4 regions of the Achromobacter sp. GQ309 genome follow, and region 2 is predicted to be linked to each of the others. Evidence: predicted binding sites of a transcription regulator. Region 2 holds the regulator's gene; each other region holds the start of a gene.

Region 1 (3,593 bases), on a different contig from region 2:
CCATGTCCACAATGAACGGCGGGCGGCCGCCAGGCAACGGGCCCGCGAAGCACAGCGGGTTTGTGGTCAGGCACGCTTGCGCGCCGCCGAACGGGGCGACGGTGGGCGAGCGGTTGATCACGTTGGTGAAGGCCAGCAGGATCAGCCCCTTGGCCGCCACCATTTCACCGAAATGGCCCATGCGGCCAAGGTGATGGCTGTGGCGCAGGGTCAGAATGCACTGGCCGTGTTCCTGCGTGCGCTCTATCGCCTTTTCGATGACCACCTTGCCCACGTATTGACCCAGTCCGTGGTGGCCATCGTAGGCCAGCATGGCGCCGCGGTCGTTGAGGAGTTCGGGGCGGCCGTCGGGCTGAGCCAGGCCCTCGGACAGCACGCGGCGGTAGTTTGTCAGGATCGACAGGCCGTGGCTTGTGTAGCCGACGCGGTCGGATTCCACAAGATGCTCGGCCACGTCGCGGGCGATGTCTTCCGGCACGCCTTGTGCCATCAGCACCCGGCGGCCGTATTCGTTGGCTTGGGCTAGCGTGATTTTCATGACGACTCCTTACAGCCAGCCCAGCCAGCGCCAGTACGTCATGCCCATCAGCAGCATCAAGAGGTAGCCGACGATGGTCACGATGATGCCGACCTTGGCGAACTGCTTGGCGTTGAAGGTTTCGGTGCCCAGGCACACCATGTTCTGCGGTGCGTTGATGGGCAGGATGAAGCCGTAGCTGACCACGAAGCCCAGCAGCATCGTCATGCCCAGGCGGCTGAAGTCGCCCGGCAGCGTTGCCAGCACCGAAATCAGGATGGGCAGCATGGCCGAGGTCAGCGCGGTGGCGCTGGCAAAGCCCAGGTGGATGACGATCAGGAAGGCCGCCAGGATGGCGAAGATGGCGAGCGGGCCAAGATGGTCCAGGCCGGTGTGAAGCACCACCTGGTTGCCCAGCCACTGGCCAGCCTGCGTTGTGAGCAGCGCCGTGCCCAGGCTGATGCCCACGCCGAACACGATCACCGTGCCCCATGGGATACGCGATTGCACGTCTTTCCACGTCATCACGCCAAAGCGCGGCAGCATCAGCAGCACGAGGCCGAAGTAGGTGGTCGAGGTGGTGTCGAACTTGTGCAGCTTGCCTTCGGTGGACCAGAACAGCAGCAGCATGACCGACACGGCCATCAGGCGCTTTTGCGCACCGGTCATGGGACCCAGGTCGAGCAGCGATTTCTCGACGGCTTCCTTGCCGCCGGCGATGCTGTTGCTTTCAGGCGGCAGCAGCTTGAGCACGATGACGATCAGCACGGCCGACATGATCAACGACCAGGGGGCGCCGGCGATCAGCCAGTCCGACCACGCCACGCGTTCGCCCAGCATCTTTTCCATGAAGCCGACCGTCAGCAGGTTCTGCGCGGCGGCGGTCTGGATGCCGACGTTCCAGATGCTGGTGGCCTGGGCCACGATGATCATGATGCCGGCTGCGATGTTCGAGCGCTTGTCCACGCCAAAGGCCGCGATGACGCCCATCATGATCGGCACCACGGCGGCGCTGCGCGCGGTGGCGCTGGGCACGACCAGGCTTAGCACGATCGTCACGGCGATACATCCGATGAGGATGCGGCGCGTGCTGGTGCCCACCTTGGACAGTGTTACCAGCGCGATGCGCCGGTCTAGTCCGGTAAATGTCATGGCGGCGGCAATGAACAAGGCGCCGGTGACGAGCGCCAGCGCCGAGTTGGCAAAGCCCGTCAGCGCCATGCTGATGGCGGCGGACGTGCCGTAGAGAACGTTGGGGTCTTTGATGGTGGGCGCGGTGCCCAGAAGGAAAGCCATCAGCGTCGTGATCATGATGGCGCTGGCTTCGTACGACACGGCTTCGGTGATCCACACGACCACGGCGAACGCCAGGATTGCCAGCATGCGGTGGCCTGCAACGGGCAGGTCTGCGGGCAGGGGCATCATTAAAACGCCGATCATCACGAGGATGCCGGCGATGAGCCCGATTGGAATTTTGGTTTTCTTGGGGGCTTGCGAGGCGGGGACTGCGGTTTCCGCGGCCATATCCTTCTCCGGTTGAGGTCAAACTGACGAAACACCGCCCGCGAGCACGGGGTCAATCAAATCGGTGTGTCGACGCTACAGGATGATCGTGACGGCATTGTGGAAAACCCGTATTGATGAACGTCAAGAAGGTGGAGAACAGCGCTTGTGGAAAACTCGTCCTGGGCATTATGCTCGTCGCCCCCCGCGCGGGGCAAGCATGCGAGTGTTGCATCGGCGCGAACCAATCGGATCACGATGCGTGCGGCCGACCCGCGAAAAGAACCGGGATTGGTACGTGAAACGGCGCTAATGCGGGCGCATCAGCCCAAGGCCAGACGCAGCTGTTCGTCCAGATGCAGCGTGGGCGTGACGCGCCATCCGCTTTGCGCGTAGCGCAGCCAGCGGCCCAGCACCAGATGCGTCAGCAGGCTGGCATGCGCGGCAACGTTGGCTTCCTGCGGCAGGCCGCCGTCGGTGATGGCGATGCGCAGCGATTGCTTCAACGACGCCTCGATGCGGTCGTTGATGTGGTTGATACGTTCCTGCAGCCGGTTGTCTTCCGTGACCAGTGCATCGCCGGTCAGCACGCGGGTCATGCCCTTGTTGCGCTCCGAGAACGTCAGCAGCATGGAGACCGTCTTGTGGGCTTGAGGCAATCCGTAGGGCTCGGCGGTGGCGATCTGGTTCACCAGCGTGAAGATGCTGGTTTCGATGAACTCGATCAGTCCTTCGAACATCTGCGCCTTGCTTGCGAAGTGCCGGTAGAGGGCGGCTTCGGAGACCTCCAGGCGCGCGGCCAGAGCGGCCGTAGTGATGCGGGACGCGTGCGGCTGTTCCAGCATTTCGGCCAGAGTCTGCAGAATCTGGGTCTTGCGCTCGCCGGGTTTGCTCGCCATGGGAGGGACTGCTTCGCGCAGGATGACGGGTGGAGGGGATGCTGCGAGCCGTCAGCCCCGCAGGGGGCGTCGGCGTAACAATAAATCACTGACGCAGTTTACCCGCAAGTCGACGTAGGCCGGGCGGTGCGAGCGTCCGCGGCCGAAGGGCGTGCCGGGGTGATACACGTGGACCGTCTTCAGGCCAGCCAGACGGGCGCCCCGCAGGTTGGCTAACGTATCTTCGACCAGCACGGCGCGGTGGGCGGGAACGCCTTCGCGCGCCAGCACGTAGCGCAGCAGCGCCGCGGAGGGCTTGGGCCGGAACTCGCCGTGCAACCGCATGTGCTCGATGGCCCACAGGCTGTCGAACTGGCGCAGGATGCCCAGATGCGACAGGACGGACCGCGCATAGTGCAGCGGCGCGTTGGTCAGCAGGACCTTGCGGCCGGGCAGGCGGCGCAGCTTGTAGGCAAGCGCCTTTTCCGAGCGCATCAACGGCGCGACGTCGAAGTCGTGGCTGCGATGCAGGAATTCGTGGGCATCCACGCCGTGGTGGCGCACCATGCCGATCATGGTCGCGCCGTAGCGTTTCCAGTACTGCTTGCGCACGAGGTTGGCGGCATCCACGTCCACGTTCAGCGCCTCGGCCACCGCCATGGTCATGCCGTGGTCGATCTTGGAGAAGATGGCGT
Region 2 (3,593 bases):
ATGGCGTGGGGTCGGGCCAGGGTGCTGACCGAGGCCGAGCCCTGTTCCAGGTCCGCCAGCACCCGGCGGCGCGTGCCATCCGCCAGCGCGGAGAAGATGGCATCGAGACCATCATCATTTAACTTAACCATAAGGTTAAGTTTTAGGTCTGCCACAAGCGCGTGTCAAGCGCGATGGCTTCGGACTTTCCCTAGGGGTGAAGCGCGTTACTTGCCGCGCGGCTTGATGATGTCGCAGGCCGCGGCGGTGTTGCTGGCCGGGGCGTCGCCGCCCAGCAGCGCTCGCACGCCGCAGACCGAGCCGAACATGCGCTTGCCGTCGTGGCCCACGCCGCCGACTTCGAAGGCGCTGTGACGCAGGGGGACGGGCTTGGAGCCTCGGGCGGCCAGCACGTGCTCGTACTGGACGTAGCCCGTGCCGCGCGCCAGCCGGGTGGCGCCCTGGGCTTCGGCGCCGCAGGCTTTGTCCAGCAGCCGGTGCTCGGGGTTGTTGTCCGCGCCGCCCAGCAGGTAGACCACATCGCGCGCCGCGTAGCGCACGAAGAGGCGGGAATCGTCGGATTCGCCGGCGTAGGCGGGCAGCTTGTCCGTGCCGTACTTGTACTGGTTGTAGGTGGGGCAGATGCCGCGCTCGTAGGGCGCGTAGCCCTTGCCGTCGGCGCGTGGCCTTTCGTTGGTCAGGTACAGGTAGGAAGAGGGGTTGGCGACCACGTACCGCAGGGTCAGGCCGTCGCGTCGCAACACCCCGTCCACGTTGTTCAGCACCGCATACCGGTGCACCAACTGCGCGCCGGCCGAATGGCCGGCAAGCACCAGGCCGGCGAGCGACGGCAGGCGCTTGCGGTCGTCCAGGCTGCGCAGCAGGTCGTCCAAAACCTGGAACGAGGTGACGGGGGCGGGCCGGCCCGTGGCCTGGACGCTTTCCTGGCCGTCTTCCCAGCTGGCCTTGCGCCAGGCGGCCATGCCCGCGAAGCCCGAGTCGATCGAGCCGGAAAACCGCGGGGCCAGCACCAGCGTGTCGCCGGCGCGCGCCGGGTCGGCGGCGACCAGCGCGGCGGCGGTTTCGTAGTAGTTGTCGGCGTCGCGCTTGACGCCGTGGATGACGATGAGCACTTGCTTGATGCCGCGCAGGTCGTCCTTGGCCAGATCCCGGTTGGCGTAGACCGGCATCTTGTACCGGTTTCCGGGGCGGCCCAGTTCAACCGCCTGCCAGCGCAGCGGCGCCGCGCGCTTGGGCACGGGCGTGGCTTCGTCGTAGTCGTAGGGGTCGGGCAGCGGCGTCTGCGCATGCGCAGCGCCGCAAGCCAGCAGGGTGGCCAGGGCGAGCGAGGCCGCCAGCGCCGTGCGGGTCAGGGATGTGGCAGGCGCGCGGCGCATGGCGCGGCGACCGCTCAGCAGCTTTCGAGTCCCAGCAGTTGCTTGAGCGCGGGCAGGTCCAGGATGCGGACTTCGCGCTGGTTGATCTTGATGAGGCCGTCGCGGGCAAAGCGCGAGAACAGACGGCTGACCGTTTCCAGCGTCAGGCCCAGATAGTTGCCGATTTCTTCGCGGCTCATGCGCAGCACGAACTCGGTGGACGAGTAGCCCAGCGACGCATAGCGCTGCGAGAGGTTCAACAGAAATGCGGCCAGGCGCTGTTCCGACCGCATGGAGCCCAGCGACGCCAGCATCTGGTGCGAGCGGGTGATCTCGCGGCTCATGAGGCGGCGGAATTGCTGTTGCAGCGACGGCAGGTGCGACGCGACGCGATCGACTTCGTTCAGGCGGATGACGCAGACCTCGGAATCTTCGAGGGCCACGGCGGCCGACACGTGCTTGCCATCCAGCATGCCGTCCATGCCGACGATCTCGCCGGGCAGATGGAAGCCGGTGATCTGGATCTGGCCGGTGGCGTCTTCAAGTTGCGTTTTCAAGCTGCCGAAGCGCACGCCGTAGACGGCGTCGAGCGGATGATCCAGCGAAAAGAGCGTCTTGCCTTTTTCCACGCGGACGCGCTCTTTGACCAGTTCGTCCAGCTTTTCGACTTCGGCGGCTGCCATGCCCACGGGAACGCAGACGTGACCCAGCATGCACGTGGAACAGTGGGCGGCATCAGGGGCAATGGGGACCCGTTTTTGCATACGATGACCTTTAGAGTGCCCATTGCACGGCGGGCGCCGGAACGGGTGTGAAGCACGAGACAGGCGTCTATTGTAGTCCGTTGTTACTACGGGTGTCTTACCGGGCGTCCTGCTTTGTTCTGGAAAGGCGATGAGCAATCCAGTCTTCCCCGGTGATATCGACCGCCGCGGCCCGAAACGCGGGGTCGATCGGATAGTACTCGCAGGGCAGCAGACTGGTCGGGCCGGCGCCTTCCAGACTGGCGGTAACCGTGCGGCGCACGAAGCAGCAGGGCTTGCCGGGCTGATATTCCTCGATCTCGTCCATCAGGGCGATCAACGCCGGTTCCACCTGGAAAACGTCGCCGCGCACGCGCCGGCCGTCCTGCACGGGGATGAGCCCGGGCCAGTCGCCAAAATCGACCAGCATGCCGGGCACGCTGGCCGCGCCGACGTGGCTGGCGGCCGGCAAACCGCGCGCTGCGGCCGCCCGGGCGAGGTCGTTGATTTCGCCGGCCCGTAGGGTGCCGTACACAAAAACGTATATGCTCATTGCTCTGTTTGCTGGTGCACGTCGAAGAAGACCATGAGAGGCGCCGGGTGTTGAAATTGTCTCACCCGGCCACATATTCAGGTTATCGAGCCAGCCGGCACGGATCGGTCAGGCTCCCCACAAGCCAATACGACCATTATGCGATTCGACAAACTGACGACCAAGTTTCAACAAGCGTTGGCAGACGCCCAAAGTCTGGCCGCCCGCAACGACCACCCCTACATCGAACCTGTCCACGTGCTGTCCGCCCTGTTGTCGGATTCCGACAGCGGCGCGGGCAGTTTGCTGGCGCGTGCCGGTGTGGCGGTCAACCGACTGGGCCCGGCCCTGGAGTCCGCCCTGAAGGGCTTGCCGCAGGTGCAGGGCGAAGACAACGTGCAGGTGGGCCGCGACCTGCAGGGCGTGCTGACCCGTACCGACAAGGAAGCCTCCCGCCGCGGTGACACCTATATCGCCAGCGAACTCTTCCTGCTCGCGCTGGCCGACGACAAGGGTGAAGCCGGCCGCATTCTGCGCGACGCGGGCCTGCAGAAAAAGGCCCTGGAAGCGGCGATCGACGCCGTGCGCGGCGGCGAGAACGTGTCGGGCGCCGAAGGCGAAGCCAACCGCGAGGCCCTTTCCAAGTACACGCTGGACCTGACCGAGCGAGCCCGCCAGGGCAAGCTGGATCCGGTCATCGGCCGCGACGACGAAATCCGCCGCACCATCCAGATCCTGCAGCGCCGGACCAAGAACAATCCCGTGCTGATCGGCGAACCCGGCGTCGGCAAGACCGCCATCGTCGAAGGCCTGGCGCAGCGCATCGTCAACGACGAAGTGCCCGAGACCCTGCGCGGCAAGCGCGTGCTGTCGCTGGACCTGGCGGCGCTGCTGGCGGGCGCCAAGTTCCGCGGCGAGTTCGAAGAGCGCCTGAAGGCCGTGCTGAAAGAGCTGGGCCAGGAC
Region 3 (3,593 bases), on a different contig from region 2:
CCTGTCGCACGCGCTGCATCGCTACGCCAGCGTCTGCAACGCGATCGCCAGCACGTCCGACGTCAGCGACGCCAAGCAGGCCGAGTGCCTGCGCGAGCGCCTGGCCCACTACAACGCCGGACTGCGCGACCTGCGTGGCGGGGCCATGGCTTATGCGCCGGACTTGGCCTCCGTGGTGCCGGTGCTGGACCGCCTGCTGCACAACGCCCAGGCGGTCACGCAGTCGCTGTTCGATCTGGGCGCGACCCCCGCCGCACCCGCGCACCGCGCCAGCGATGGCACCGGCGCCCGGCAGGCCTGGCGCACGCTGCGCCAGAACCTGCGGTTTGAATCCGATGCCTTCCGCCATGCGCTGCGGGTCGGCGTGGGCGCCACCATTGCCGTGGCGCTGTCCAAGACCTTTGCCGTCAACCACGGCTATTGGATGTCGCTGACGCTGATCTTCATCCTGCAGCCCTACTTTGCGACGACCTGGCAGCGCACTGTCGAGCGGGTGATAGGCAGCGTGGCCGGCGCCATCAGCGCCTCGTTGCTGGGCCTGTTGCTCACGACGCCGCTGTCCGTGGCGCTGGCGGTCCTGCCTATCGCGCTGGGCACGTTTGCCGCGCGCACCGTCCACTACGCGCTGTACACCTTCTTCCTGACGTCGCAGTTCGTGCTGGTCAGCCACATCCAGCAGCCCGAGATCTACGAGCCGACGCTGGCCGCGCTGCGCGCGTTCAACAGCGTGCTGGGCGGCATCCTGGCGCTCTTGGTCGGCTTTCTGGTCTGGCCCGAGAAAGAGCCGCGGCAGCTGGCCGGCGCCCTGGCGCGCGCGTTGCAGCGGCATGCCGATTACGCCCTGGCGCTGGCCCAGGAAAAAAGCGGCGACGCCGCTTCCCGCGACATCGTCGGCCTGCGTCGGCTCGCCTGCCTGTCGGCCGACAACGCCGAGGCGTCGCTCCAGCGGCTGCAGCAGAATCCGGTGCATCGCGACCGTAACGTGGACACCGCCGTGAACCTGCTCAACGCCATGCGCCGCATCACGGCGGCGGGCACCGTGCTGGAGATCCAGCCGGCGCTGCCGCCAGAATCCCCGGCGGCGTCCGCACTGCGGGACTACGGCGCGGTGCTGGCGCACGTGCTGCATCCGGAAGGCTCCGGCCCGGTCCCCGAGGCGCGCGGGATGGCGGTGCCCGCTGTCATTGCCGAAGCCGAACCGGCGCTGGCCGCGCCGCTCGAACGCATCGCACAGCAGGCGCGTCAGATCCGCCAACTGCGCGACCGCGTGCAGCGCGATCCGGCGCCGCAATAGCCGCGTGCAATAGGTGCTTGCAATGGCGGCTTGCATTGAGCCGGCGGGGCGAAACTCCAACCGGCTTGATGCGCATCAATAGAGCGCCCTGGTTAAACGGCAACCATACGGACATGGCTTGTTCAACCAAGGAGGCCCACCATGTACCGCCGCATTTCCGTCCACCTGGACCACGGGTTTGACTGCAAGCGCCGCACCGCGCTGGCGCTGGAACTGGCTAAGCGCCACAAGGCCGAACTGGTGGGGGTCTACGCCAGCTCCGCGCCGCCGCAGTACTACTACGGCGAATCCGTCATGATGTCGCGCACGCTCAACATCATGAAGAACCTGCAGGCTCAGAACCGGGGCGAGGTGCAGAACGCCTTTCTGGAATCCGCCGCCATCGCAGACGTACCGGCCGTCGTCCGCGCCGGAGAATCCTCGCCCAGCGCCACCGTCGCCCTGCACGGCCGCGCCAGCGACCTCATCATCGTCAGCCAGCAAAACCGCGACGATGTCGAGGCCGCCCACGAAAACGAATTCGTCGAACAAACCCTGCTGACCGCCGGGCGCCCCGTCCTGGTGGTGCCGTCCAGCGGCGAATTCCCGGTCGTTGGCGACCGCGTCCTGCTCTGCTGGGACGGCAGCCGCGAAGCCGCCCGCGCACTGGCCGATGCCACCCCGCTGCTGCAAGGCGCCTCGCATGTGGTCGTGCTGACCATGGACGAAGGCGCGGCCACCCGCAACGTCGAATCCATCCCCTTCGAAGATCTGGTCACCTACTTCGTGGCGCACGGCATTTCCGCGCCGGACCACGTGCGCCGCGACATCAAGGGCGTTGGCGTCGGCAGCACCATCCTGAACGCCGCCGCCGATTACAGCGCCGACCTGATTGTCATGGGCGCGTACGGCCACAGCAAATTCCGGGAATGGGCGATGGGCGGCGCCACCGCCTCCATCCTGAAGAGCATGACGGTGCCGATCATGTTTTCGCACTGATGGCGTAGCCCGCATAAACGCCGACGCCGCGTCCACAAAGGGCGCGGCGTCGGCGAATTCAATATCGGCGCATCCGCCGGCGCCATACTCGCGCCGGCAATCGGGCCGCGCGGCATTACGCAGCCACGAGGTTCGCGTCCCGCACCGGCGTCAGCACGGGCTTGCCGGCAAAATGCGCCGTGGCGTTTTCCAGGAACAGCGCCACGGTCGCCGCCACCGCTTCCGGCGAACGCCCTGCGCTGTGCGGCGTCAACACCACGTTGTCCAGCTGCTTGAGCGCATCGGGAATGGTCGGCTCGCCGTCCACCACGTCCAGTCCGGCGCCGGCAATGCGCTTCTCGGCCAGCGCGGCAATCAACGCGTCCGTGTCGACCACGCTGCCGCGCGCGATGTTGATCAGATAACCGTCCGGACCCAACGCCTCCAGCACGCCGGCGTCCACCAGATGATGCGTGCCGGCGCCGCCGGGCGTGGCCACCACCAGAAAATCGGACTCGGCCGCCAGCGCGCGCGGATTGTCGAAATACGTGTAGCCGGACTCAGGACGGGCGCGGCGGTTGTAATACCCCACGCTCATGCCAAAGCCGTTCGCGCCGCGCCGGGCGATTTCCAGGCCGATCGTGCCCAGGCCCAGAATGCCCAGCCGCTTGCCGCTGACCTGCGGGCCCATGAACCCGCTCCAGTGCCCCTGCCGGACCCAGGCGTCAGCCTGTGGCAGCCGGCGCGCGGCGCCCAGCAGCAACGCCATCGCGTGGTCGGCCACGGATACAGCGTTGGCGCCGGGACCATTCGTGACCTCGATGCCACGCGCGTGCGCCGCAGCAAAGTCGATATTTTCATAGCCGACACCCAGCGAGCACACGATGCTCAATTGGGGCAGCGCCGCCATTTCATCGGCGCGCAGGCCGGTGGCGCCGCGCGTCAGGACGGCACGAATCCCGGCGCCGTGGTCCTGGATGGCCTGGGCGCGGGTCTGGTCGGTGGTGGCGAGGATCGGGCGAAAGCCCTGGGATTCGATGACGGGAAGATAGTCCTGAACGCTGTCGATCAGGATCAATAAGGGGATGCTCATGTCGGGCTGCGGGTCTATGTGGGTTGCTGCTGAAACCCGCAGATCTTACGCCCGCCGCGGCGAGCGCGCCAGGACCGGCGCCGGGATGGCCCGCCGATTCGGCGTGTGCCGCCGCGGTCCATCCTGATGCGGCCTGCCAGACGCGCGCACGCGCCCGGCGGCCGTCAGCGCATCAAGGCGCTATATGCGTCCCATCAGCAGCAACACAATGAGCACGATCACGACGATGCCAAGCAGGCCGCTGGGGTA
Region 4 (3,593 bases), 330 kb from region 2:
AACTCGTCAGCCACCAGCACGAGCTGGCCGCGCGAGCGCTTGAGGGTGTCCATGAGGCGCAGGATGCCGATCGACTCGTGCACGATGATGGGATCGCGCAGGCGGTTGCGGCGCACCCTGCCCTCGGTGATCAGGTCCGCGATCAGATCCTTGGCGCGGCCGATGCCCAGCACTTCGTCCAGCGAGCCGCGGCACACCGGGAAGAAGCTGTGCGGCGCCTCGGTGAGCTGGCGGCGGATGTTGTCGGGATCGTCGTCGATATTGATCCAGGAAACGTCCGTGCGCGGCGTCATGATGGAACGGATGGAGCGCTCGGCCAGCGTCAGCACCCCGCTGACCATGTTGCGTTCTTCGACCCCGAAGGCCTGTACTGCCGGGCTGCCGGCGTTGGGCAGGTCGGGTTCGTCGCTGGCCGGCGGCCGCTTGCCCAGCATGCGCAGCACGGCAGAGGCGGTGCGTTCGCGCATGGGAAACCGGGCGTCGAGCTTGAGCAGGTTGCGGCGCGCCACCTGGTTGAGCGCCTCGATGGCAACCGAGAACCCGATGGCGGCGTACAGATAGCCCTTGGGCACCTTGAAGCCGAAGGCTTCGGCCAGGAGCGAAAAGCCGATCATCAGCAAGAAGCCCAGGCACAGCACCACCACCGTCGGGTGGGCGTTGACGAAGCGCGTCAGCGGCTTGGACGCGATCAGCATGATGCCGATGGCAATGATGACCGCGATCATCATGATGGCCAGGTGATCCACCATGCCGACGGCGGTAATGACCGAGTCCAGCGAGAACACCGCATCCAGCACCACGATCTGCGTGACGATCACCCAGAAGCTGGCATAGACGCGCGGGCCGGACGAGCCGGTGTGCATGCTGCCTTCCAGGCGCTCGTGCAGTTCCATGGTGCCTTTGAACAGCAGAAACAGGCCGCCCACCATCAGGATCAGGTCGCGCCCCGAGGGCGATAGCGGACCGATATTGAACAGGGGGGTAGTCAGCGTGACCAGCCATGACATGACGGACAACAGGCCCAGGCGCATGATCAGCGCGAGGCTCAGGCCCATGATGCGCGCGCGATCGCGCTGCGCGGGCGGCAGCTTGTCCGCCAGGATGGCGATGAAAATCAGGTTATCAATGCCCAGGACGATCTCAAGGACGACCAGGGTAAGCAAGCCGACCCACGCAGCGGGGTCCAGCAGCCACTCCATCAGGAGCTCCAGAAGTTACACGACCGGTAATCGTACATGGAAAATCCATGACATGCCGGTGACGCATCCCCTCCGTAAGCCTGATGGACAGAGGCTTTGAGCCGTATGGACTAAGGCTTGCAAGCGCCTGAAACGGGCCGTGTGTCCCGGTTTACGCGCGCCGCGCGTCAAACGATGCGGGCATGAAAAAGCCGGCCCCCCGGCCGGCTCTTGCTTGTCTCAACAGACCCGTCGGGGCATCAGCCGCCGACTTTGAGCGTGCCCTTCATCATGGCCCAGTGGCCGGGGAAGGAGCAGAAGAATGCGTAGTTTTCGCCAGCGGCGAGCTTGGAGACGTCGATCTTGACGGAGTCGGATTCCCCGCCGCCGATGACTTTGGTGTGGGCGATGACGCGGGTGTCGCCCGCCTTGACGTAGTCTTGTGCCAGCCCGGCGCCCATGCCGTCCGTGGCGACGGCCTGCTTGTCGGCTTCCTTGGTGAGGACCCAGTTGTGGCCCATTGCGACCTTGGCCATCTTGCCGACGTGCTTCAGGTTGACCGTGAATTCCTTGCAGCTCTTGTCGACCACGATTTCCTTGACGTTGAACTGCATGGCGTCGTTGCTTTCGACGGTGGCTTCACATTGCGCGGCCAGCACGGGCAGGCTGGAGGCGGAAAGAAGGATGGCGAGGGTGGCTTTTGCCAGCATGAAATTCTCCGATGACACAGCGGTCGATGCACGTACGCCAGCCAGATGCAGACGCCGTTGCCGCCGCGGATCAGTGTAGGACTGCCTTCCCCTCGCTCTCTTGACATCCATCAACACCCCCTGCGGATACCCCTCAAAACTCAGGAACTTCCCCTACATTTCGTAGGGCTATTAGGCCTTCGACTCTGGCAGATTGACAAACCGCAATCCGGTCCTGGGTGCATGTTCGTAGGATGGCCGTAAGCAAACACGACGAACAGAGTTCAGCATGCGCGGCAGTACCGAAGTACCCCACCGGTTCACCAAACACATTCAGGCCGCGTTCTTTGTTTTATGGCTTTCCTGTCTGTTCCTGGCGCAAACCGCGCAGGCGCAGCGCCTGCCTGACTTTCTTGCCAGCACACCCATCACAGACGTGTTCCCCGGCGCCGACCGCACCGGTCCCGTCGAAGGCAAGCCCGCGATTGCCCGCGTGTTTGCAGGCAACAAGCCACTGGGCCTTGTCTACCTGACCACCGACGTCGTCAACACCCGCGGCTACTCCAGCAAACCCATCGACGTGCTGGTGGGGCTTTCCGACAGCGGCCGCATCATGGGCGCAAAGCTGGTCGAACACCACGAGCCCATCGTGCTGATCGGCATCCCGCAAGCCAAGGTCGATCACTTCATCCAGGGCTATGTCGGCCTGAACTTCGTCGACGCCCCGCCCCGTCACGGCGCACCGCCGCCCGTCGATATCGTCAGCGGCGCTACGGTCACGCTGATGGTGATCGGCGACACGATCACGCGGTCCGCCATTGCGGTGGCGCGCGCCCACGGCATCGACAAGTCGGGCGCGCCGCGCCAGACCGCGCAACCAGCGGCGACCCGCGTCATCGACGAAAGCAAAGACACCGTGCAGACTTGGCAGGAACTGCTCGACGCCGGCGCCGTGAAGAACCTGCGCCTGACGCCCGACGACGTCAACCAGGCGTTTCTGCGGTCCGGCCGCAAGGACGCCGCCGAACACGGCGAAGGCGGCCCCGACGACACCTTCATCGACCTGTACGCCGCACTGGTCAGCGCCCCGTCCATCGGCCGCAGCCTGCTGGGCGACATCGGCTGGCAGCGCCTGAAAGAACGCCTCAAGCCCGGCCAGCAGGCCGTGCTGGTCGCCGGCAACGGTCTCTATTCATTCAAGGGTTCGGGCTACGTGCGCGGCGGCATCTTCGACCGCATCGAGGTCATCCAGGACGAAAGCGCCTTCCGGTTCCGCGACCGCAACCACCAGCGGCTGGCCGACGTCAACGCCAAGGGCGCGCCCGCGCTGCGCGAAGTCGCCCTCTTCGTCGTGCCCGAGGACGCCTCGCTCGACCCGGTCAAACCGTGGCGGCTGCAACTGATGGTGCAGCGCGTGCTCAGCGTGTCGGACAAGGCGTTCGTCACGTTCGATCTGCCGTATGACCTGCCCACGGCCTACACCCGCGCCGTCGCGCCGCCGACCGCACCCGCAGCAGCAGGCCAACCCGCCACTGCACCCGCGCCCTCGCCCGACGTCGAAACCGCCCCGCCCGCGTTGTGGAAGCAAATCTGGCAACGCAAGGCTGGCCAGATCGCCATCCTGACCGTCGCCCTGACGGTGCTGGTCGGCATCTTCTTCTTCCAGGATCAACTGACGTCGCGCCCGTTGCTGCACGACCGCCTGCGCCTCGCGTTCCTGGCCTTC

What was found. Region 2 encodes FNR, which switches genes on or off when oxygen is low (the NO sensors DNR and NnrR bind a similar motif). Its sites were predicted from a motif close to TTGATNNNNATCAA; they were not measured.
Region 1: a site for FNR is predicted at 2,155-2,168, ahead of AC6CIE_RS23415 (DASS family sodium-coupled anion symporter). Genes of this name have one in related genera too.
Region 3: a site for FNR is predicted at 1,360-1,373, ahead of AC6CIE_RS06345 (universal stress protein). Genes of this name have one in related genera too.
Region 4: a site for FNR is predicted at 1,989-2,002, ahead of azu (azurin). Genes of this name have one in related genera too.

What each region holds. Positions count from the first base shown of each region.
Region 1 covers NZ_JCAXDP010000008.1:78,469-82,061, reverse strand. Annotated here, with positions in the region: gene AC6CIE_RS23420 (Ldh family oxidoreductase) at 1-538, opposite strand, end outside; gene AC6CIE_RS23415 (DASS family sodium-coupled anion symporter) at 548-2,041, opposite strand; gene slmA (nucleoid occlusion factor SlmA) at 2,344-2,919, opposite strand; gene AC6CIE_RS23405 (pyrimidine 5'-nucleotidase) at 2,971-3,593, opposite strand, start outside.
Region 2 covers NZ_JCAXDP010000001.1:529,676-533,268, forward strand. Annotated here, with positions in the region: gene AC6CIE_RS02490 (ArsR/SmtB family transcription factor) at 1-131, opposite strand, end outside; gene AC6CIE_RS02495 (hypothetical protein) at 207-1,376, opposite strand; gene fnr (fumarate/nitrate reduction transcriptional regulator Fnr) at 1,391-2,119, opposite strand; gene AC6CIE_RS02505 (gamma-glutamylcyclotransferase family protein) at 2,217-2,651, opposite strand; gene clpB (ATP-dependent chaperone ClpB) at 2,790-3,593, shown strand, end outside.
Region 3 covers NZ_JCAXDP010000002.1:224,316-227,908, forward strand. Annotated here, with positions in the region: gene AC6CIE_RS06340 (FUSC family protein) at 1-1,294, shown strand, start outside; gene AC6CIE_RS06345 (universal stress protein) at 1,436-2,272, shown strand; gene AC6CIE_RS06350 (2-hydroxyacid dehydrogenase) at 2,388-3,344, opposite strand; gene AC6CIE_RS06355 (DUF3309 family protein) at 3,525-3,593, opposite strand, start outside.
Region 4 covers NZ_JCAXDP010000001.1:200,437-204,029, reverse strand. Annotated here, with positions in the region: gene AC6CIE_RS01045 (TerC family protein) at 1-1,199, opposite strand, end outside; gene azu (azurin) at 1,439-1,888, opposite strand; gene AC6CIE_RS01035 (4Fe-4S binding protein) at 2,157-3,593, shown strand, end outside.